DNA from 3 places in the Ectothiorhodosinus mongolicus genome. Region 3 is predicted to be linked to each of the others. Evidence: predicted binding sites of a transcription regulator. Region 3 holds the regulator's gene; each other region holds the start of a gene.
What was found. The regulator sigma-54, encoded in region 3, starts transcription at its own class of promoters, with help from an activator protein. The targets are predictions, from matches to a motif close to TGGCANGNTNCNTGCTT.
Positions count from the first base shown of each region.

Region 1 (7,688 bases), 430 kb from region 3:
CCATTGATATTTTGCCGGCACTGAAAGACTGCCAGATTGCCCATCACTGGGCAGGTCTGCGGCCGGGGTCACCCAATGGGGTCCCCATCATCGGCGAGCACGCGGACATCAAAGGGCTTTTTATCAATGCGGGTCACTATCGAAATGGTGTGGTGATGAGCTGGGGATCTTGTCAGTTATTGACGCAATTGATGTTGGGCGAGGTGACCTGTTGTGACCCACAGCCGTATCGGTATGCTTTCAACTGAAGCGGCTTTATCCGAGGGTTTTACTGGACTTTAGCGCATTCCCGCCTATACTTTGAGCTATGGGGCATAGCACACTCTCAAAAACGCCAAGCCGCGAAGACATCCTGGTTAAGCTGCGCGATCACGATGTCACGCCGACACAGCAGCGCTTGGATATTGGTATGGTGCTGTTTGAGAAACCTCAGCATTTATCGGCTGATCAGGTGCTCTCCAAGGTGAATGAGAACGGCCCATTGGTCTCTAAAGCCACGGTTTATAACACTTTGGGATTATTCGCTCGCCAGGGACTGGTCCGCGAGGTGGTGGTTGATCCCACGCGCCTGCTCTATGACTCCAACCTAGACCCACATCACCATGTGCTCGATGTCGACACTGGCGATATGCATGATGTTGAGGTGGCCGGTGTCCACGTACACCAACTGCCGCCCCTGCCCCCAGGTGTGGAGGTAGAAGGTATTGATGTGGTGATTCGTATTCGCCATCAGTCTTGATGCGTTCCTGAACTCATATCTAATTCGTTGATCTTGCGCGTCAGGGTATTTCGACCCCAGCCAAGTAGGCGGGCCGCGTCTTGTCGCCGTCCACCGGTTCGTTTTAAAGCCGCTTGAATCATGATGCGCTCGAAAGTAGGCAGAGCCTGGTCAAGAATACCGCTGCGTCCTCGAGCCAATTCTTGTTCAGCCCAGTGTGCGAGATTGTGCTCCCAGCTGCCCCCGGCTGTCTGAGTGTCGCGTTCATGCAGCTCTGGGGGTAGGTCATCAATATGTATCTCTCTGCCCGAGGCCATAACAGTTAGCCAGCGACAGAGATTTTCCAGCTGACGCACATTGCCGGGCCAGTCCAAGGCCGATAGGTAATCGATCACCTCAGGAAGAGGTACTTTGCGCTCCACGTTGAGCTCCGAGGCCGCCTGAGCTAAAAAATAATTGAGTAACAGCGGTATGTCTTGGCGACGGTCGCGCAGCGAAGGGACATGAATGCGAATGACATTCAGTCTATGGAACAAGTCTTCTCGGAATAACCCGTCTTTGACGCGCGCCTCAAGATTCTGATGAGTCGCGGCAATAATACGGACATCAACGCGAACCGGCATATGCCCGCCCACGCGATAGAACTCCCCATCAGCCAGAACCCGCAACAAGCGCGTTTGCAGTTCAGCCGGCATATCGCCGATTTCGTCTAAGAACAGTGTGCCGCCATCAGCTTGTTCAAAGCGGCCGCGGCGAGAACTTTGCGCGCCCGTGAATGCCCCTTTTTCGTGTCCAAATAGTTCGGACTCCAGCAGATCGCGAGGAATAGCTGCGGTGTTGAGTGCGATGAAGGGCATGTTGGCGCGAGGACTATGACGATGCAGCGCATCTGCCACCAATTCCTTACCAGTCCCGGACTCGCCATTGATGAGTACCGTGATATTGGAGCGCGATAAGCGACCAATGGCACGAAACACTTCCTGCATCGCCGGTGCCTCACCAATGATTTCAGTGGTTTTCGTGAGTCCTTGTGCCGATTCTTTGCCCTGTTCACGGCGTGCCTGACAGGCGCGGCGCACCAAGGAAACCGCTTCATCGACATCAAAAGGTTTTGGCAAATATTCGAAAGCTCCGCCCTGATAAGCAGAAACGGCACTTTCTAGATCAGAGTGTGCGGTCATGATGATGACGGGCAGGTCGGGGTGATCTTTTTTGATGCGGTCAAGCATTTCTAGTCCGTCCATGCCAGGCATGCGAATGTCGGTGAGTAAGGCATCAGGTACCTCCTCATGTAAAGCTTGTAAGGCATCACCGGCACCGGCAAACGAGGTGACACTGATATCGGCACGGTTCAGTGCACGCTCTAAGACCCAGCGAATGGAACGATCATCATCGATCACCCAGATGTGCTCACGATGCGTCATCTTGTGACTCCACAGGTAGTAAAATTGAAAAATTGGTTTCACCGGGCCTTGATTCACATTCAATCAGGCCGCCATGCTGGTTGATCAGGGCTTGGGCAATGGATAGACCCAAGCCCGTGCCCCCATCTTTACCCGACACCATGGGAAAAAAAATCCGCTCACTTATGTCTTGGGCTATACCCGGCCCATTGTCGATCACCTCGATTTGCGCCACGAGCTTATGCCGCGTCTGTCCAATGGTGAACTGACGAAGCACACGTGTGCGTAAAATGACGTTGCCCGATTGATCCAAAGCTTGAATGGCATTGCGTACGATATTCAGCAGTGCTTGGATCAGCATATCTCGATCGGCGCTGATCTCAGGGATGCTGGGGTCATAATCGGTCACCCAGGTGATGGCCAAAGGCGCTTCAGCAGAGACCAATTGGCGCACATGTTCGAGGATTTCATGCACATTGATGTGCTGCATTCGGGGCAGGTTGTTGGGCCCCAGCATGCGATCTAAGAGGTCCTGCAGGCGATCGGCTTCACCGATAATGATGCGTGTGTACTCTCGTAATTCGGCATCGGGAAGTTCGCGTTCCAGTAGCTGGGCCGCACCTCGCAACCCTCCTAGAGGGTTTTTGATTTCATGGGCGAGACCGCGCAGCAAGGCGCGTGCTGCAGCATGTTGGGTGAGCAATTGTTCTTCTTTGAAGATCCGCATTTGGCGATCGATTTGCGTGATTTCCATGAGCAATTTGCGCTCGTGGCCGGGCTCGGAAATCGGCGATACTGTGATATCCACCGTCAATTCGCGGTCATGAGGCAGGCGCAGGGGTCGCTCACGCTCGGTAAACGGGTGTCCGGTTTGCAAGGACTGCCGCAAGCTGGCAATCAAGTCATCATGATCCAGTAACCACTCAGTTGCGGGCAGGCCCTCGACCCGTTTAAAGCTGTTCTCCAGCAACATTTCCGCAGCGGGATTCAAATAGCGCAGCCGCAATTGCGCATCTAGCATCACCACTGAAGTGGTCATGCTATCTAGCAGTTGACGGTGTACGCTGAGGATTTGCATGTTTTGGTTTAGTGCCGCTTAGTAATGTGCCTATGGTTTGTTGTTAGGAAAAAAAACCCCCGGCGTTGGGGCCGGGGGTTTCGGATCCCAAGTTGGATCGCAGCCCCTCTTACAGGCTGTAATACATATCGAACTCTGCGGGATGCGTGGTCATGCGCAGGCGCGTGACATCTTCCATTTTCAGGTCGATATAGGCATCGATCATGTCGCTGGAGAAAACGCCGCCAGCCATCAGGAATTCACGATCTTTGTCTAAAGCATCTAGAGCTTGATCCAAGGAATGGCAGACTTGCGGGATCATCTTTTCCTCTTCCGGCGGCAAGTCGTACAAATTCTTATCCATGGCTTCACCTGGATCGATCTTGTTCTGGATGCCATCAATGGCCGCCATGATCATGGCCGAGAAGGCCAGATAGGGGTTAGCGGTTGAGTCGGGGAAGCGCAACTCGATACGGCGTGCCTTCGGGCTGGTCACATAAGGAATACGGACCGATGCCGAGCGGTTACGAGCTGAGTAGGCTAGCATCACCGGTGCTTCAAAACCGGGCACCAGACGCTTGTAGCTGTTGGTTGACGGGTTAGTGAATGCATTGAGTGCACGGGCATGCTTAATCAAACCGCCGATCGCATACAGAGCTTCCTGAGATAGGCCACCATATTTGTCACCGGCGAAGATATTTTTGCCGCCCTTGGACAAAGAGAAGTTCACATGCATGCCGTTACCGTTATCGCCCACCAACGGCTTTGGCATGAAGGTAGCGGTCTTGCCGTAGTTATGTGCCACGTTGAGCACAACATATTTGAGAATAAGCACTTCATCGGCTTTACGGGTCAGTGCATCGGCGCCAACGCCAATCTCACACTGACCAGCGGTCGCCACTTCATGATGGTGCACTTCGGTTTTAAGGCCCATCGCATCCAAGGCCAGACACATCGCTGAGCGCAGGTCCTGTAGGCTATCAACCGGCGGCACGGGAAAATAACCGCCCTTGACAGTGGGTCGGTGACCAATGTTGCCGTCTTCAAAGACTTTCTCTGAGTTCCAAGAGGCTTCGTCAGCATCGATCCGGAAAAATGAGCCGTGAATTGAGTTGCCCCATTTAATGTCGTCAAAGACAAAGAATTCGTTTTCTGGACCAAACATACTACCGTCGGCAATGCCGGTGCTTGCCAGATAGGCTTCCGCACGCTTAGCTAGAGAGCGAGGGCAACGATCATAGCCTTGCATGGTGGCCGGCTCGACAACATCGCAGCGGATGATCATGGTGGAGTCATCGAAGAAGGGGTCCATGACCGCACTGCTGGAGTCAGGCATCAGGATCATGTCGGAGTCATTGATGCCTTTCCAGCCAGCAATGGAGGAGCCGTCAAATGTTTTACCGCCCTCAAGTACATCTTCATCGACCGTGTGTGCCGGAACCGATACGTGCTGTTCCTTACCGCGGCTATCCACGAACCGGAAATCGACGAATTTCACGTCGTTATCCTTCATCATTTTCAATACTTCACTGGTAGACATCTGTGCTCCTCCGGGGAACGAGTTGAGTTTCAGGTTGAAGCGGCGCGTCCATGCAACGCCGCATGGAGAACCTTGCAGAATTAGCTAGCAGGAACCGTGCCATCCATCCTGAAACTGCCAATATAGTGAAAACACGGCATTTTTTGCCCCGATTGAGGGCGTCGTACGCACTATTTTAAGGCATTAAGCCAAAATAAGCACCAATTCAGTGCATTTGTGTCCCGGCTAGCCGCAGCCCCAGCCCGCCCGCTATACTTTCGCCACACTTTTGGAAGCGCTCTATGTCCGTTCGAGATGTCGATACTTTTCAAGGCTTGATTTTGGCCCTGCAGGATTTTTGGGCTCAGCAAGGCTGCGTGTTGTTGCAACCCTATGATATGGAAATGGGTGCGGGGACTTTTCATGCCGCCACATTTTTGCGTGCCATCGGCCCTGAACCTTGGCATGCCGCCTATGTCCAGCCATCCCGGCGTCCCACTGACGGGCGTTACGGAGAGAATCCCAATCGATTGCAGCACTATTACCAGTTCCAGGTGCTGCTCAAGCCTTCCCCGGACAATATCCAGGACTTATATCTGGATTCCTTGCGGGCGCTCGGGATTGACCCCTTGGTGCATGACATTCGTTTTGTTGAGGATAACTGGGAATCCCCGACGCTGGGCGCTTGGGGTCTGGGTTGGGAGGTCTGGCTCGATGGTATGGAGGTAACGCAGTTCACTTATTTCCAACAAGTCGGCGGTTTGGACTGCCGACCTGTGAGTGGTGAAATTACCTACGGGCTGGAGCGCATAGCCATGTATTTGCAAGGCGCCGAGAGCGTGTACGATTTGATCTGGACACAAAGTGCGCGGGGCATCGTGACCTACGGTGACGTTTATCACCAAAATGAAGTTGAGCAATCGCGGTATAACTTCGAACAGGCCGATATCCAAGCCTTATTGTCTTGGTTTGAAACCTGCGAGGCGCAAAGCCAAAAACTGATTGAAGCCAACCTGCCTTTGCCTGCCTATGAGCAAATGCTCAAGGCTTCACACACATTCAACCTGCTGGATGCTCGCCGCGCCATTTCGGTCACTGAGCGGCAACGATACATACTTCGGGTGCGAGAACTCGCTCGAGCCGTGGCGCAGCTTTATTTTGCCTCACGTGAGCAGTTGGGCTTTCCCATGCTTTCAGGATCTGGCGCTGCCACTCAGGGTGACGTATGACGCAATGCGCTGATCTGCTCATTGAGCTGGGCACCGAAGAATTACCGCCGCGTGCTTTGCCAGAACTTGAGGCAGCCTTTGCGAGTGAGATTGACAAGGGTTTAGAGGCTGCGGGCCTGGGCCATCAGGGGTTGGAGTCCTTTGCTACACCTCGCCGTCTGGCGGTATTGCTGCGCCAAGTTCCTGCGGAACAAGCATCGCGCACCGTCGAGCGGCGCGGCCCGGCAGTGGCTGCTGCCTTTGATGATGCCGGAAAACCGACTCCTGCAGCTTTGGGGTTCGCTCGCTCCTGCGGGGTTGAGATGGCAGATTTGCAAACCTTAGAAACCGATAAGGGGCACTGGCTGGTGCATCGTCAGATGCAGTTGGGCTCTGCCTTAGCTAAGTTGTTGCCGGATATCGTTGCCACAGCATTAGCAGCATTGCCCATCCCCAAGCGTATGCGCTGGGGCAACAATGATGCCGAGTTTGTGCGCCCGGTGCATTGGTTGGTACTTCTGTATGGGGATCAGGTGATTGATGCCGATATCATGGGTATCTCTGCGGGCCGAGAAACACGCGGCCACCGTTTTCATTGCCCCGAGCCATTGCAGATCAACGAGCCCAGCGGCTATGCCGGGATGCTGCAACGCCAGGGCTGGGTCATACCTCAATTCTCAGAGCGTCGCGAACAAGTCCGTCAGCAGGTCATGCAAGCGGCAGCAGCGCTGGGTGGCCAGGCCATTATCGAAGAAGAGTTGCTTGCTGAAGTCACCGCCTTAGTGGAGTGGCCGGTACCGATTACTGGACATTTTGATGCGCGTTTTTTGTCAGTGCCTCAAGAGGCTTTGATGTCGACCATGCAGGACAATCAGAAGTATTTCCCAGTGATTGATACCGATGGTGTGCTGATGCCGCATTTCATCACCATTGCCAATATCGATTCTCAGTCTCCTGAGCGTGTGCAAGAGGGTAACGAGCGCGTCATTCGTCCGCGCTTTGCTGATGCGGAGTTTTTTTGGACTCAAGATCGTCGCCAGACCTTGGAGAGTCATCTGCCCGGCCTGAAAACAGTGATTTTTCAGCAGCGACTGGGTAGTTTGTTCGACAAGACGCAGCGCATAACAGCGATGGCCGAGTGGCTCGCGCCCCAAATTGGTGCAGACCGAGAACAGGCCAAGCGCGCCGCGCAATTATGCAAATGTGATTTGCAGACTTTGATGGTTTACGAGTTCACTGAATTACAGGGCATTATGGGTCGCTACTACGCTGCCCACGATGGTGAGACTAAGGCGGTTGCCCAAGCCCTAGAAGAGCAATATTTCCCGCGTCAGGCGGGGGATAAGTTGCCAACTTCTGCGGAGGGACAGACCCTCGCGCTGGCGGATCGTTTGGATACCCTGGTGGGGATTTTTGCGATCGGACAAAAACCCAGTGGCACTAAAGATCCCTTTGCCTTACGGCGCGCGGCTCTGGGTGTCCTGCGTATTCTCATTGAATCTCAATTGCCGCTGGACTTGCAGACACTGCTGCAGCAGGCCGCTAAGGCTTACCCAGCAGCAGTGCCGGCCGAAAAAGCTGTTCCCGAAGTGCTTGATTACATGCTCGAACGTTTGCGCGCTTACTATGCAGATCAGGGCGTGATTCCAGAAATCTTTGAATCAGTTCTGGCGTTGCGGCCTTTAAAGCCGCTGGATTTCGATGCTCGCGTGCACGCGGTAGCGCATTTCCGCGAATTGCCAGAGGCCGAGGCCCTGGCTGCTGCCCATAAACGCATCCACAA
Region 1 covers NZ_CP023018.1:1,065,918-1,073,605, forward strand. The annotation lists gene thiO (glycine oxidase ThiO) at 1-248, shown strand, start outside; gene CKX93_RS04935 (Fur family transcriptional regulator) at 308-739, shown strand; gene ntrC (nitrogen regulation protein NR(I)) at 730-2,142, opposite strand; gene glnL (nitrogen regulation protein NR(II)) at 2,129-3,199, opposite strand; gene glnA (glutamate--ammonia ligase) at 3,309-4,718, opposite strand; gene glyQ (glycine--tRNA ligase subunit alpha) at 5,000-5,926, shown strand; gene glyS (glycine--tRNA ligase subunit beta) at 5,923-7,688, shown strand, end outside.
Region 1: the regulator sigma-54 is predicted to act here: its motif matches at 4,804-4,820, upstream of glnA (glutamate--ammonia ligase).

Region 2 (7,688 bases), 490 kb from region 3:
TAGTAAGGCACTCGTGCCGCTTATTGCTCTGAGCCTCATGCTGGCAGTTGCCGGTATGCCTGCTTTGGCGCAAACGCCATCGCAAGAATCCCTAGATGCTAATCCGCAAACCCGTTTAGATGTGACCGCTGATCACCGGAAATTCCAACGTTTGTCGCGTGAGTTTGCCTCGGGCCCAGAAGTCACTGAGGCCTGTATTCATTGTCATACTGAAGCGGCGCGCCAAGTGCACAACAGCATCCATTGGACCTGGGAATATGATCAACCCGAGACCGGCCAGCGACTGGGTAAGCGCTTTGTGCTGAATAATTTCTGTCTGGGGATTGCCGGCAGTGAACAGCGCTGCGCCAGTTGTCATGTGGGTTATGGCTTTGACGGTCCAGACTTTGATTTCACTGCGGAGAACCGCGTGGACTGCTTGGTCTGTCATGACAATACCGGGACTTACAGCAAATTCCCTACGGCAGCAGGTCATCCCTTATATGAAGACACGATGTTTCGCGGCCGCATGGTTGAGGCGCCCGATCTGAATCACATCGCCCGCCATGTCGGTAAAACCACTCGCACCACCTGTGGCAGCTGTCATTTCGAAGGTGGCGGCGGTGATGCCGTCAAACACGGGGATTTGGACAGCAGCCTGATTGACCCACCGTTCTTTGTTGACGTGCATATGTCGCCGGAGGGCTTGGATTTCAGTTGCTCCACCTGTCATGAGTTCAGTGGGCATGTGCAAGAAGGCAGCCGCTATCACAAGAAAACCCATTCGGGTGAGGTCACGGTGCCCGGTCGCGTGAATGAACGCCCCGGCTGTCAGTCATGTCATGGCGCCGAGCCGCACAGTGCCGGTATCCATGACAAGCTCAATCAGCACAGCCAGTTTATTGCCTGCCAGACTTGTCATATTCCAGAGATGGCACGCGGCGGCTTGGCCACCAAGACGCTGTGGGATTGGTCTACCGCAGGAGAGCTTGATGCCGAGGGTCGCCCCGTGGTGCGTCGCGATGGCAATAACTATGTGACCTATGACGGCATGAAAGGTGATTTTGCTTGGGCGGAGAATTATCCACCGATCTACCGCTGGTTCGATGGCAACATGAGCTACACGCTACTCGAAGATCCGATTGATCCCAGCCAGGTCGTTGATATCAATACCCCACAGGGCGAGCCTTGGGGGCCCGGAGCTTTGATTTGGCCGTTCAAACTGGTGGATGGACGCCAGCCCTATGATGTGGTTCATCAGCGCTTATTGGTGCCGCATCTGTTTGGCCAAGATGAGTATGCTTACTGGCGCAATTATGACTGGGACCGGGCCTTGGAGTCCGGCATGCGCCAGGCCAATCTCTCCGGACAGACCAGTGCTGAATACAGCGGCCAATATGGTTTTGTGAATACGCAGATGTTTTGGAGCGTGAACCACATGGTGGCGCCCGCCGACGAAGCCTTGAGTTGCGCCTCATGTCATACCACCGGTGGTCGTCTTGAGGGCTTGCCTGGTGTGTATATCCCGGGGCGTGATCGACACTCTGTGATCGAGCTGGTGGGTTGGGTGGCTGTGCTTGCCACGCTACTGTCGGTGCTTGCGCACGGGGGCTTGCGGGTGTTTTTGGCGCGCCGCCGTCGGTCGGGAGATGAAGCATGAGTGGTGAAATTCTTTTTTCCCGCTTTGAGCGTTTTTGGCATTGGACCCAGGCGATCCTGATTTTTGGCTTGCTGTTCACCGGCCTAGAACTGCACGGAACTCATAGCAGCCTGGGCTATGAGACCGCTTACTCCGCCCATATCGTCATGGCGCTGAGCCTGATTGCTCTATGGGCTTTTGCCATCTTCTGGCACATCACTACCGGGGAGTGGCGTCAGTATGTCCCCACCCATAAGGGCATGATCCCGGTGATGCTGTATTACGCTTATGGAATTTTTTCTGGGGAAGCCAAGCCTTACACCCAGACACCATCAGCCAAACACAACCCCCTACAGCGGGTGGCATATTTCAGTTTTAAGGTGTTTATTGCTCCGGCCTTATGGATCTCCGGTGTATTGCTCTTGTTGTATGGCAGCTGGCGCTATAGCCCCTTGGGGGAGATCTTGCCCTTGGCAACGGTGGCCTATGTGCATGTCACAGCCAGCTTCGCGCTGATGATTTTCATCATCGGCCATATCTACATGGCAGGGACCACGGGTACCCCTTGGTATGCGTATTTGCGCAGTATGATCACCGGCCGCAAATAGCCGCGCGCTTAGCCACTGATTGCGTCCCACATGCACAGTGGTTCATTGTCTGAGATCGCCAAGCCATGCGTTACCGAGATGGCGTTAGCCCCGCCTGAATAATCCAAAGCGGCATGGTGGCGGGAGCTTAACTCCGCCAAAAACCAGGCGATCTCAGAGGGATGCACAACATAGCCATCACGATTGAGGTGACGCAAAAGAATCATGTTTTCCTCAACGCGAGCCAGCAGCGGTAAGGGCAGCCCGATGGGCAGGATATGCGTTTGAACCAGCCACTCCACCGGTGTTGGCTTGGCGGCTGGTAGCGGACGGGCATCAATACGAAAGTGGCCGCCACCCCCGGCTTGGCGCAGCAGTTGTTTCATCCAGTTGCTCGGAAAGCCCTCATGAATAATGAGGGTGCGCCCGCCATAGCGCTGTAAAAACCGCTCTAACTGAGCCTCTGGGCCCGGCCGAAACAGCCCAAACATTACTTCCCGCCGTTGAGCATGGCCTTTTCCAAAGCGGTGACGCGTTCTTCCATGGCCGCTAAGCGCTCACGTGTGCGCTCCAAGAGCGCGACCTGCACGTCAAACTCTTCGCGCGTGACCAGGTCCATGCGCTGAAAAGTGCCAGACAGACTGGCCTTAACGTTCTTCTCAATATCTTTCTGCGCGTTGCGCACCGATTCGGGCAGCATTTCGGTGAACTTGCGGGTCATCTCATCCAAGGTCTTGTTGTCGATCATGGTTGCTATTCCTCACCAAAGCCAAGGGCATCAGCCCAAAGTGTAGCAGTGCCGCCCGGCGCTTGCGCAAGCTGCGTGTCGAAGATGACAGAAAATATGCACCGAATGAGTGCACCTTTTCGGTGCCTTTGAACCACATTGAAGCACATGATCACTGCTGTGCTGCAGCAAACATTTCAAACTATTGTTTTTATTGAAAAATAAAACTTGGCACGGCAAATGCATATTGCATTGCGGCAGTTTCATTTTCACCACAACGATTCGCATACCGCGAGGAGAATATTAAAATGAGCAATACCTTTAGCAAGAAAATCCTAAGCTCTGCCGTTGCTGGCGCACTGTTAGTCGGTGCCGGTGGCATCAGCACCGCCAAAGCCGATTTGGAATTCAATGTCGGCGTTTTCAGTGACTACATCCTTTGGGGTACGACTGCATCCAACAACAATGCAGTAGTCCAAGGTGGAGTAGATTACGCTGATGACTCCGGTATTTATGTTGGGACTTGGATCTCCACGCTGGATGCCGACGATGGACAGGAAGTTGACCTTTATGCTGGTTATGAATTCTCAGCGGGCGACTTGGACTTTGACCTCGGCTTAGTTTACTACTACTACACTGCTGATAGTGATGCAAACTACGCGGACATCTATGCCAGCGTTGGGTTCGGGCCAGTTTATGCAGGTGTTAATTACGCTGCATATGCCAAAGACAGTGATTACGAGGGTTCCATCGTCTACACGATTGGAGGTGGCTTCGAGGTCATGCCAACCATTTCTCTCGATGGTGAAGTGGGATACACCAAACAAAAGGCCATCCTTGATACCGGCGAGGATTTTAGTTGGACCTTCTGGAGCCTGAGTCTGACCAAGAGCACCGACATGGGTGATATCTCGGTGACCTACGCGCAGACAAATGAGAGTGATATTGACGAGCTGTTTGTTGTTGGTTACAGCCTGAGCTTCTAATCCGAACTAAGAGGCACACCCATCTAATGGGGGAGCGGCCCCTTCGGGGGCCGCAACCTTCTGAGGAGCAAAAACTATGAAATTGGTTACCGCAATCATCAAGCCGTTTAAGCTCGACGACGTGCGCGAAGCCTTGTCCGAGATCGGTGTGCAAGGCATCACCGTGACCGAGGTAAAGGGTTTCGGCCGTCAAAAGGGCCATACGGAACTTTATCGTGGCGCTGAATACGTCGTGGATTTCCTGCCCAAGGTGAAATTGGAAGTCGCTGTCGATGACACGCTCGTTGAGCAAGTCATTGAAGTCATCAGCAAGGCTGCCAACACCGGCAAGATTGGCGATGGCAAGATCTTCGTCTTTCCGCTGGAGCAGGCCATTCGCATCCGTACCGGGGAAACCGGTTCCGACGCACTGTAATCAAACCCAACAGCTGACTATGTTGGCGGAGGAAACACTGTGGATACACAAGTAATAGAAGTTGCATATGCGTTGGACACGTTTTATTTCCTCGTGTCTGGCGCACTGGTCATGTGGATGGCCGCTGGATTTACCATGCTCGAGGCCGGTTTGGTTCGGACCAAAAGCACAGTAGAAATTTTGACGAAAAACATCGCGCTGTATTCGACGGCATGCATCATGTACATGCTGATTGGGTACAACATCATGTATGGCGACGGAATCAGCTCGTTTATTCCAAGCTTCATGCCGATTCTGAGTGGCGCCGATAACACCGCCGCAGAAGTCATTGCCAGTGATGGAGATATCTACTACTCCAACCTGTCTGACTTCTTCTTCCAGGTGGTGTTCGTGGCAACCGCCATGTCGATCGTCTCGGGTGCTGTTGCCGAGCGTATGAAGCTCTGGGCTTTCCTCGCATTCTGCGTGGTTCTCACCGGCTTCATCTATCCTTTCCAGGGATACTGGAGCTGGGGTGAAGGCTGGTTGGATGACTTCGGTTATCTCGACTATGCCGGTTCGGGTATCGTGCACATGACCGGTGCGGTGGCTGCTTTGGCAGGTGTCATCCTGCTGGGCGCTCGTAAAGGCAAGTATGGTCCTGATGGTCAGATCAACGCCATCCCAGGTGCGAACATGCCTTTGGCAACGCTTGGTGTGCTGATCCTGTGGTTGGGTTGGTTCGGTTTCAACGGCGGTTCTGAGCTGAAAGTCTCTGACGTTGAATCTGCCAATGCTGTGGCTCGTGTGTTCACCAACACCAACCTGGCTGCCGCTGGTGGTGTGATCGCCGCGATCATTGCTTCACGCCTGATCTTTGGCAAAGCTGATTTGACCATGGGCCTGAACGGTGCGATCGCTGGCCTGGTGTCGATCACCGCTGAACCGCTGATGCCGCATCCCTTCTTGGCGATGATCATCGGTATGGTCGGTGGCGTGCTCGTGGTGCTGTCAATCCTGGCCCTCGACAAGATGCGTCTGGACGATCCGGCTGGTGCCATCTCCGCTCACGGTACCGCAGGTATCTGGGGTGTGTTGGCGGTGCTGCTGTCCAATCCCGACGCGACCTTTGCCGGTCAGATCGTGGGTCTGGTCGCTATCTTCGCCTTCGTCTTCGTCCTTAGCTTCATCTTCTGGGGCCTGCTCAAAGCCACGATCGGTATTCGTGTCAGCGAGGAAGACGAGTACAACGGTGTGGATATCGCCGAATGTGGTCTCGAGGCTTATCCGGAATTCACTTCCGGTCGCAAGTAAGCCTAAGCACGATCTTCAAGGAAGAAACGCAGGCGCCCTCGGGCGCCTGCTTTTTTATGTGCGGCGGTTAAGCGCGTAATTCGCGGGGGAGTTGGAAAATGACCTGTTCCTTGCGGCCCTGGTTTTCGATACAGGCCTCAACACCGCGTTCTTTGAGATAGCTAATGACCTGTTGCACCAAGAGTTCGGGGGCAGAGGCGCCTGCGGTCAGGCCAATGTGCTGCCGGTCTTTAAGCCAAGCCTCATCAATGTCTTCCGGACCATCAATAAGATAGGCTTCAACACCCATCTTCTCGGCAATTTCTCTCAAGCGATTGGAGTTAGAACTATTGGGCGAACCCACCACTAACATTAAATCGCATTCCGTGGCCAGCGATTTCACCGCATCTTGGCGGTTCTGAGTGGCGTAACAAATATCGTCGCGACGTTGACCCATGATACTGGGGAAGCGCTTGCGCAGCGCATCAACAATATTTTGGGTGTCATCCATCGACAGCGTCGTCTGGGTCACAAACGCCAGCTTTTCTGGGTTTTTCACCTGTAGTTTTTCGGCTTGTTCGACATCTTCGACGAGATACATTTCGCCACCTTTGCTGCGATCGTACTGGCCTAGGGTTCCGTCCACCTCGGGATGGCCGGCATGGCCAATGAGAATCACCTCTTCACCACGACTAGCATGTCTCGAAACTTCCATATGGACTTTGGTGACCAGTGGGCAGGTAGCATCGAAAACTCTCAGACCGCGCTCATCGGCTTCTTCGCGTATGCGCTTGGCTACCCCATGAGCGCTGAAGATCACCGTGGCCCCATCGGGCACTTCACTGAGTTCTTCGACGAAAATGGCACCCTTGTCACGCAGTTCATTGACCACATAGCGGTTATGTACGACTTCATGGCGCACATAAATGGGCTTACCAAACATCTCTAAAGCGCGTTCAACAATCTCGATTGCACGGTCAACGCCAGCGCAAAAGCCACGCGGATTGGCCAGAAGGATATTCATACATCAATCGCCTGTAATAAGTGCCACAGACCAAGCATAGTACATCATTCGCCCGGTGCCTTGACTTCGAGGATTTCGACGTCCACCACAATGGTGTGCCCCGCGAGCGGGTGATTGAAATCCACGCGCACTTGATCAGCCTCCAATGCTTGGATCACTCCCGGGATTTGGGTGCCGGTAGGTGTATCAAAACCGATCAGCATGCCTAGTTCTAATTCCATATCTTTGGGAAAATCTCCGCGCGGCATCGTCTGGATGGCGCTGCTGCTAGGCAGGCCAAAGGCTTTTTCCGGCGGCAAGGTGGTTTGCTGGCGCATGCCCACATCTAAACCAGCGATCAGGCCCTCCAAACACTCGTGAAATTCTCCCGAACCAACAACAAACTCAACCGCTTGGCTTTGCGGTTGCCGGGTATCGTCCACCACGCGCCCATCTTCTAAAGTGATGGTGTAATGCATGCGAACGCGACTGCCTGGGGTAATCATCAAGAATTCCTGTGTTTTCCCTGCCCGGGAAGTAGGTGGGCAAAGATGAGTAAGAGGGCACCAACGGTGATGGCACTATCGGCCAGATTAAATACCGGCCAGTGATAGCCGGCATAGTGCAAATCGATGAAGTCGATCACATGACCATGCCATAGGCGATCAATCACATTGCCAATAGCACCGCCCAGAATTAGCGAGAGTGAGAAAGCAGTCAGGCGCTCGCCTTCAATGCGCCGCAGCCACATAATTAAAATCGCACTGATGATCAGAGCCAAAACGGTGAAAAACCAGCGCTGCCAACCCCCAGCCTGACTTAAGAAGCTGAAGGCCGCACCTGGGTTGTAGGCTAAGGTGAAGTTAAAAAAAGGCAGCACCGGGACAGGTGCATAAAGCACCAGAAGGCGCTCAGCAAAAAACTTGCTGAGCTGGTCCAAAATCACCACCAAGGCAGACAGCCATAGCCAATGCATAAAGATTCCTAGGCCAAATGGCGTTGTTCGCCCGTGCCGCTGACATTCTCAACGCAACGGCCACACAGTTCAGGATGCTCGCTATGCGACCCCACGTCTTCACG
Region 2 covers NZ_CP023018.1:1,125,714-1,133,401, forward strand. The annotation lists gene CKX93_RS05280 (tetrathionate reductase family octaheme c-type cytochrome) at 1-1,639, shown strand, start outside; gene CKX93_RS05285 (cytochrome b/b6 domain-containing protein) at 1,636-2,226, shown strand; gene CKX93_RS05290 (hypothetical protein) at 2,235-2,696, opposite strand; gene CKX93_RS05295 (accessory factor UbiK family protein) at 2,696-2,953, opposite strand; gene CKX93_RS05300 (TorF family putative porin) at 3,241-3,918, shown strand; gene glnK (P-II family nitrogen regulator) at 3,995-4,333, shown strand; gene CKX93_RS05310 (ammonium transporter) at 4,373-5,626, shown strand; gene ispH (4-hydroxy-3-methylbut-2-enyl diphosphate reductase) at 5,694-6,629, opposite strand; gene CKX93_RS05320 (FKBP-type peptidyl-prolyl cis-trans isomerase) at 6,674-7,114, opposite strand; gene lspA (signal peptidase II) at 7,114-7,584, opposite strand; gene ileS (isoleucine--tRNA ligase) at 7,593-7,688, opposite strand, start outside.
Region 2: the regulator sigma-54 is predicted to act here: its motif matches at 3,162-3,178, upstream of CKX93_RS05300 (TorF family putative porin).

Region 3 (7,688 bases):
CGCATGGGAGCGCGCCGCCATCTCGACCATCACCGCGAGGTTGCGGCCGGAGGCCATGGACAGCTGCCACACGGGGAATGGTCTGCCGAGAATCTCGCGGTCCTCTTGTTTGGCGCTTAAGCGATTATCGACTTTGGCAGCAGCCGGGGAGATCAGTTCAATCAGCAGATCCAGCCGCTGTTGCTTGGCGATGGCATTCTCCCCCATCAGGCGGCCCAAGTGCAGTATCCCCAGCCCACGGACCTCGATAAAGCCTTGTAAGAGCTCCGGACAGCGGCCGATGACTTGATCGGCCTCAGCGGTGAACTCTGGGGTGTCATCAGCGATGAGCGCATGGCCACGGCTCACCAACTCCAGGGCGAGCTCGCTTTTGCCAATACCGCTGGCGCCGGTGAGTAACACGCCCTGCTCAAAGACCCGCAAGAACACGCCATGCAGGGTCAACGCTTTGGCGCAGGGGCTGCTCACGGGCTAGACCTGGGTCTCGCTCCAGTGTTGGATGAGGGCGAGCAGCGCTTCTTGCGTGGAAGCCTCGCGCAGATTGGACAGGATTTGGTTGTCGGAGAACATTTTGGCCAGCTGCGCCAAGATCTGGAGGTGTTCTTCAGTGCTTTCTTCCGGCACGATCAGGGCAAACAGAATATCCACTGGCTCGCCATCGGGGGCATCGTAATCCACCGGCGTATCTAAAGTGATCAAAGCTGCAGCCGCCTCTTCGAGCCCGGCCATGCGACCATGGGGAATGGCTACCCCATGGCCCAGGCCCGTGCTGCCAAGGCGCTCGCGCGCCAACAGGCTATCAAAGATGTCCTCACCATCAGGTGTCGGCATGGCTTTGGAGAGCATGTCACTGAGCATTTCCAGGGCGCGTTTTTTGCTGCTCACCTCAGGCAGGTGGGCAATACGCTCTGGATCCAGTAAAGCAGCAAGATTCATAGTCATTCCAGATGATTGCGATGCGAGCCTTCGGCGCGGTGATGGTCTTTGAGTTTTTCTTTGTGCTTGACGACCTGGCGATCCAGCTTGTCAATCATGGCGTCGATCGCCGCATACATATCGGTGTTGCTGGCTTCGGCATGAATGCGGTTACCGGACACCAAAATCGTTGCTTCGGCTTTTTGTTGCAGTTTTTCGACGGTGAGAACCACATGGACGTCGATGACATTGTCAAAATGGCGCTCCAGGCGCTCGAATTTTTCGTTGATGATGTTGCGCAGCGCATCGGTCAGTTCGACGTGATGACCGGTAACGTTGATCTGCATGATGAACTCCTTTCTTTTGGAACTGCATGAATGAATGAGTGCGGCCTAAAGCAGGCTTTTGCGCTCATTGGATGGTGGGATGTCCATGGCCTCACGATACTTGGCCACTGTCCGTCTTGCTACGTGTATGCCGCGGTCCACCAAAATGTGCGCAATCTTGCTGTCGCTCATCGGTTTGCCCTGCGGCTCTTCAGCCACCAGCTTACGAATCATCGCACGAATGGCCGTGGCTGAACATTCGCCGCCATCGGCTGTGCCGACGTGGCTGGAGAAAAAGTGTTTGAATTCATACACGCCGCGCGGTGTGTGCATGAATTTTTGGGTAGTGACGCGCGAGATGGTGGATTCGTGCATCTCTAGTTGCTCGGCGATGTCGCGCAGTACCAACGGTTTCATGGCCTCATCGCCCTTTTCGAGAAAGCTGCGCTGATGTTCGACAATCGCGGTGGCGACGCGCAGCAGGGTCTCGTTGCGGCTTTGTAGGCTTTTGATGAACCAGCGCGCCTCTTGTAAATTATCGCGCAGATATTGGTTGTCCTGACTGGTGTCGGCGCGGCGCACAAAGCTGGCGTACAAGGGATTGATGCGCAGGCGCGGGGCAATGTCGGGATTGAGTTCAACGCGCCAAGTCCCGCCCACACGGCGCACAAAGACATCGGGAATGACGTATTCGGTCGAGGTGCTGCTGATTAGGGCGCCGGGGCGCGGGTTCAGGCTTTGAATCAGCTGGATAGCGGCTTTGAGAACCTCATCGTCGATGCCCAGCTGTTTTTGCACGCGGCGAAAGTCGCGGGCGCCGATTTGATCGAGATAATCACTGACCATGGTGCGCGCCAGATCTAGATGTGGCGTGCTGGCATCAAATTGCAGCAGCTGCAAACTCAAACACTCGGCCAGGCTGCGGGCGCCCACGCCCACCGGATCGAGATACTGCACCCGGCGCAGCACGGCCTCGACTTCATCCATCTCCAGGTCCGACATGCCCTGAGCCATCAGGCCCGCATAGATATTCTCCAGCGGCTCGCCTAAATAGCCGTCGTCGTTAATCGCATCGATGAGCGTGATGGCGATGCTGCGGTCACGGTCGTTCATGGGAGATAGATTGAGCTGCCAGAGCAGGTGATCCTGCAGGCTTTCGCCCGGGCCTGTTTGGTTCTCGAAAACGTCCAATGTTTGCTCGCTGTCCGCCGAGCCAAAACTCACGGGCATGTCGTAAATATCGTCCCATTGGCTGTCTACGGGAAGCTCTTCGGGAATGACCTCGGCTTCGGGGTTGCCGCTGGCATCATAGTGATCGCTTGGTTCGGCGCCGGGTAATGCCGAAGTTTCTAAGGAATCTTCGTCTGTTTCGGCCCCGGATTCGTTGCCATCCTCGGCTTCGAGCATGGGGTTGGTCTCGAGGGTCTCCTGGATTTGGGCCTGAAGTTCCAGCGTCGAGAGTTGCAGCAGGCGGATGGCCTGTTGCAACTGCGGCGTCATGGTCAGATTTTGACCGAGGCGGAGCTGGACGGAGGATTTGAGCATAGGGTTGTGGATTACGTGATATTCAAAGCCGGAAATGTTCGCCTAAATAGACGCGGCGTACCTGCGGATCGGCCAGCACCGCCTGGGTATCGCCCTCACAAATAATACGGCCTTCACTGAGTATATAAGCTCTGCTGCAAATGCCTAGGGTTTCACGCACGTTATGGTCGGTAATGAGAACGCCGATTTCCCGGCTGGTGAGATGTGTGACGATGCGCTGGATCTCGATCACCGAGACCGGGTCGACGCCGGCAAAGGGCTCATCCAGCAAGATAAAGGCGGGTTCCATGGCTAGGGCGCGGGCGATTTCCACGCGCCGACGTTCACCGCCAGAGAGGCTGATACCGATGTTATCGCGCAGGTGCCCGATCTGAAATTCCTCGAGCAAGGCTTCGAGCTTGGCTTCGCGCTCGGCCCGATCTAAGTCCTGGCGCAACTCCAATACCGCCATGATGTTGTTGCGCACCGACAGCTTGCGAAACACCGAGGCTTCTTGGGGTAAGTAACCCAGACCCCGGCGAGCGCGGGTGTGCATGGGCAGGGCGGTCATATCCTCGCCATCCAAGAGAATCTGTCCACCATCGCAGGGAACCAGCCCGACGATCATGTAAAAACAGGTGGTTTTGCCAGCGCCATTGGGGCCCAGCAAGCCCACAACTTCGCCACTTTTGACATCGACGCTCACGCCATTGACCGGGGTCGCGGAGCGGTAACGCTTCACCAAATCTGTGGCCACTAAGTGCCTCATGGCGCGGCCTCGGCTTCTTCGCGTGGCTTGAACACGCCTTGGAAGCGCCCGGTGGGGCCGCCATAGACCTGCATTTGTTCGGTGTTTAAAAAGTACTCGATGCGATCACCGCGAATTTCATCTTCGCCCTGCCAGACCACGGCATGACGCGTGAGTATGGCCAACTCTTCTTGCAGGCGATATTCCATGTGCTCGGCATTGGCGCGGGTTTCTTGGCCCTCTTCATCCAAGGTCAGCAGGGTGGCTGGCTGGCCTTCAGAGGTCATCCATTCGATCTGGCGCTGCGGCGCGAATACCTTGACGGTATCGCCAGTGATGACGGTGTCGCCTTGGGTGATCACGACGTTGCCGCGGTAGACCGCCAGACCCGTTTGATCATCTAGAGTGGCGCTGTCGGACTCGATGTAGATCGGCAGTTGGCGCTGATTTTGGTTTTGCGCCCACACGGTTTGCGCGGCGGTGAGTAGGGCCAAGGCCAAGACAGCGAAGAGAGAGGATTTATTGCGGCACATAAATAGTCCTCGCACGCTCATCCATATCCAAGGTGTCTTTGCTTAGATCCGCGCTCATACCGATGCTTTGGGTTTCACGAGTGGGGGTGATGATGTGCGCGTGTTGCCGGGTAGTGGCTTGCTGCAGATCGGGGAATACCGTGACCTCAGAGCTATTCACGGTCACCGGCTCAAAGCCCTCGGCGCCCGGTCGACGCATGGTGGCAGCGCCTTGCATCAAGATCTCATCGCCTTCTGGGGAAACCCAGGCGGTCTCGGATTGGACGGTCCAGGCGGGCGCAGGTTCTTCGCCGTATAACACCATGATGGGGTTCCAAATGCTGCCGTCACCTTCGGTTTGGTATTGCTCGAGCCGCGTGCCGGTGATCTCGCGCACCAGCTGGCCTTGTTCGTCCATGACCCAACTGTGGAACTGGGTTAGGAAAAACTCCACGGGGTCGGTGTCTGCATCTCTCTCCAGCAGCAACAGCTGAGCCGGCTGCTCTTGGGTTTGCAGTTGCCACACCACGAGCGCCAAGCCAAGAATGACTCCGAGAAACAAGCCGCGACGTTTCTTCATGACAAATACGGTGCCAGTGCCGCCTCCAATCGACCTTGTGTTTCCAAAAGGAACTCACAGGCCTCGCGGACCGCGCCACGTCCGCCCGGGTAGTGGCTGACCCAATGCGCGTGTTCGCGAACCTGCAAGGTGGCATCGGCTACTGCCATACCCAAAGCGACGCGGCGCATCACCGGTAAATCAACCAGATCATCGCCCATGAACGCACATTGTTCGGCGCTAACGCCGACCGCTTCTAAAAGGCCGGTTAGGGCATCGAGTTTGTCGCGGCGGCCTTGGATGATGTGTTGGATGCCTAAGTCGCGGCAGCGATGGAGCACGACATCGGATTGGCGTCCGGTGAGGATGCCCACTTCGATGCCAGCATCCATCAGCATGCGCAGGCCATGCCCGTCTTTGCTGTTAAAGGCTTTATATTGTTGACCATCATCGCCGATGAAGAGGCTGCCGTCGGTGAGTACACCATCGACATCCAAAATCAGTAGGCGCACGGCTTGAGCGCGTTCTAGGAGGTTTTGGCTCATCGTTTAAACCACTCCCGCCACCAGCAAGTCATGCATATGTATCGCGCCGAGCAGCTGGCCTTGAGCATCGACCACGGGCAGGGCGCTGATGGCGTGGTCCTCCATGAGTTTTAATGCTTCGACGGCCAGCATATCCGGGCGAGCGGCTTTGCATTGTCGAGTCATCACATCGCCGATACGAATGTCATGCACGTTCATGCCTTGGTCTAGGTTGCGGCGCAGATCACCATCGGTGTAGACGCCAAGGAGCTGCCCTTGGGGATCGGTGATGGTGGTCATGCCTAGGCCTTTTTTGGTGATTTCCATCAGCGCTTGGGCCATAGGCGCATCTTCGCTGACGCGGGGGATGCGCTGGTTTTTGTGCATGATGTCCGCCACATGCAGCAATAGGCGGCGACCCAAGCGGCCGCCCGGGTGGGAGCGGGCAAAATCATCGGCGGTAAAGCCGCGCGCTTCGAGTAAAGCCACGGCCAGCGCATCGCCCATCGCTAAAGTGGCGGTGGTGCTGGAGGTGGGCGCAAGGCCCAATGGGCAGGCTTCTTCTTTGACGCTGATGTCTAAGTGGACACTGGCTTCGCGACCGAGGCTGGAGTTGGGGTTGCCGGTCATGGCGATCAAGGGCACGGCTTGGCGACGAATCAGGGGCACGATGGTGAGGATCTCATCGGTCTCGCCGGAATTGGATAGGGCGAGGACCACATCGGTGGGCGTGATCATCCCCAAATCGCCGTGACTGGCCTCGCCGGGATGCACGAAAAACGCGGGGGTGCCGGTGCTGGCTAGGGTGGCGGCGATTTTGCTGCCGATGTGCCCGGATTTGCCCATTCCTGTGACGACGACGCGGCCTTGGCAATGCAATAAAAAATCACAGGCGCGTACAAAGCTCTCGTCGAGGCGAGGCAGTAAGTCCAAAATACTTTGGGCTTCGGTCTTGAGTACGGCCTGGGCCAATTTCAGGGTTGAGTCAGCATGCAATTCCATGGCCATCAACATTACCTTATTTGTGGTCTGGTCGTCATGAAATTGCGCGCAAAATGCGTATCATGTCATGCATTCATCAGGAGAAGACATGCAGCCGAAAATCCGTGTCGGTGGTTGGGACTGGGCTGGACCACAGTTCCAAAATGGGTTTTATCCCGCGGATCTTCCCGAGGATTGGCAGTTGCCGTTTTATGCCAATGAGTATGCCCAGGTGCTGCTGCCGCAGCAGCGCTGGCAGGCGGCCAGTCGCGATGACTGGCAAGAGTGGCGATCTGAGGTGTCCGAGGGGTTTGGGTTTTATCTGCAGTTGGAGCAGCCGGAGAGTTTCGAGTTGGCGGCATTGGAAACGGCTAGGGCTGTTTTGGGGCCGCAGCTGGTGGGGTTGGTGCAATGCGCTGGCGAGCCGGTTTTGCTGGCGTCGGGCGTGCCGGTTTGGTCAATCGCGGCGCCTGAGGCTTCGCATCGGGTTTGGACTGCTGATTCGGGGGCTGTGTCTTGCGGGCCTGTCGGGCTCTTAAAGCAGGCGGATTTTTCTGATTTGCGCGCTTTGCGGGCGCAGATTGAGGCCTTTGCTGGGGCCTGCGAGAGCGAGGAGGCTGTCTTGTTTATCGATGCGTCTCCGGCAGCTTTGGATCAGGCTGAGGCGATCCTCAGTTTGTTGGGCTTAGCTTAAAAGGGGTACGACCCCATTTGAAATTTCAAATGGGGTCGTACCCCATTTGTGGTGCCCCATTGACAGCTTGGGGTTGGGGGCTTGAACATGAGCGGCAACTTTGTTTCCTTTTAAGTGATCCATGAACCCTTGGATTGAGATTCGCGATGTGCACTTTAGCCGCGGCCATCGCAAGATTTTTGACGGCATCGATATCACCATTCCGCAGGGGCAGGTGACGGCGATTATGGGCCCCAGCGGTAGCGGAAAAACCACGCTGCTGCGGCTGATTGGTGGACAGCTGCGCCCTGATCAGGGACAGATCCTGGTTGAAGGTAAAGATGTCCATCGTCTGTCGCGGCGTGATCTTTACGCTTTACGTCGGCGCATGGGCATGCTGTTTCAAAGCGGAGCTTTGCTGACCGATTTGAATGTTTTTGACAATGTGGCGTTTCCGGTGCGTGAGAATACGCACCTACCCGAGTCGATGATCCGCACTTTGGTGCTGATGAAACTGGAGGCGGTGGGGCTAAGAGGCGCGGCGCGAATGCAGCCCAGCGAACTCTCCGGCGGTATGGCGCGGCGCGTGGCTCTGGCCCGGGCGATTGCTTTGGATCCCTTGCTGATGATGTATGACGAGCCATTCGCGGGTTTAGATCCCATCACTATGGGGGTGATCGTCACCCTGATTCGACGCCTGAATGATGCCTTGGGTATGAGCAGTATTATCGTCTCGCATGATGTCGCCGAAACCAGCTCAATCGCCGATCAGATTTATTTGATTTCCGACGGTAAGGTCGTTGATCAGGGCTCGCCCGAGCACCTGCGCGCTGAGGCCACGGACTGGTCACGGCAGTTTTTGGATGGGTTGCCCGATGGGCCTGTGCCGTTTCATTACCCGGCGCCTGATTATCTTGAGGAATTGA
Region 3 covers NZ_CP023018.1:635,328-643,015, reverse strand. The annotation lists gene CKX93_RS02750 (hypothetical protein) at 1-468, opposite strand, end outside; gene ptsN (PTS IIA-like nitrogen regulatory protein PtsN) at 472-936, opposite strand; gene hpf (ribosome hibernation-promoting factor, HPF/YfiA family) at 939-1,262, opposite strand; gene CKX93_RS02735 (RNA polymerase factor sigma-54) at 1,308-2,786, opposite strand; gene lptB (LPS export ABC transporter ATP-binding protein) at 2,809-3,534, opposite strand; gene lptA (lipopolysaccharide transport periplasmic protein LptA) at 3,531-4,046, opposite strand; gene lptC (LPS export ABC transporter periplasmic protein LptC) at 4,033-4,605, opposite strand; gene CKX93_RS02715 (KdsC family phosphatase) at 4,602-5,129, opposite strand; gene CKX93_RS02710 (KpsF/GutQ family sugar-phosphate isomerase) at 5,133-6,110, opposite strand; gene CKX93_RS02705 (hypothetical protein) at 6,199-6,783, shown strand; gene CKX93_RS02700 (ATP-binding cassette domain-containing protein) at 6,905-7,688, shown strand, end outside.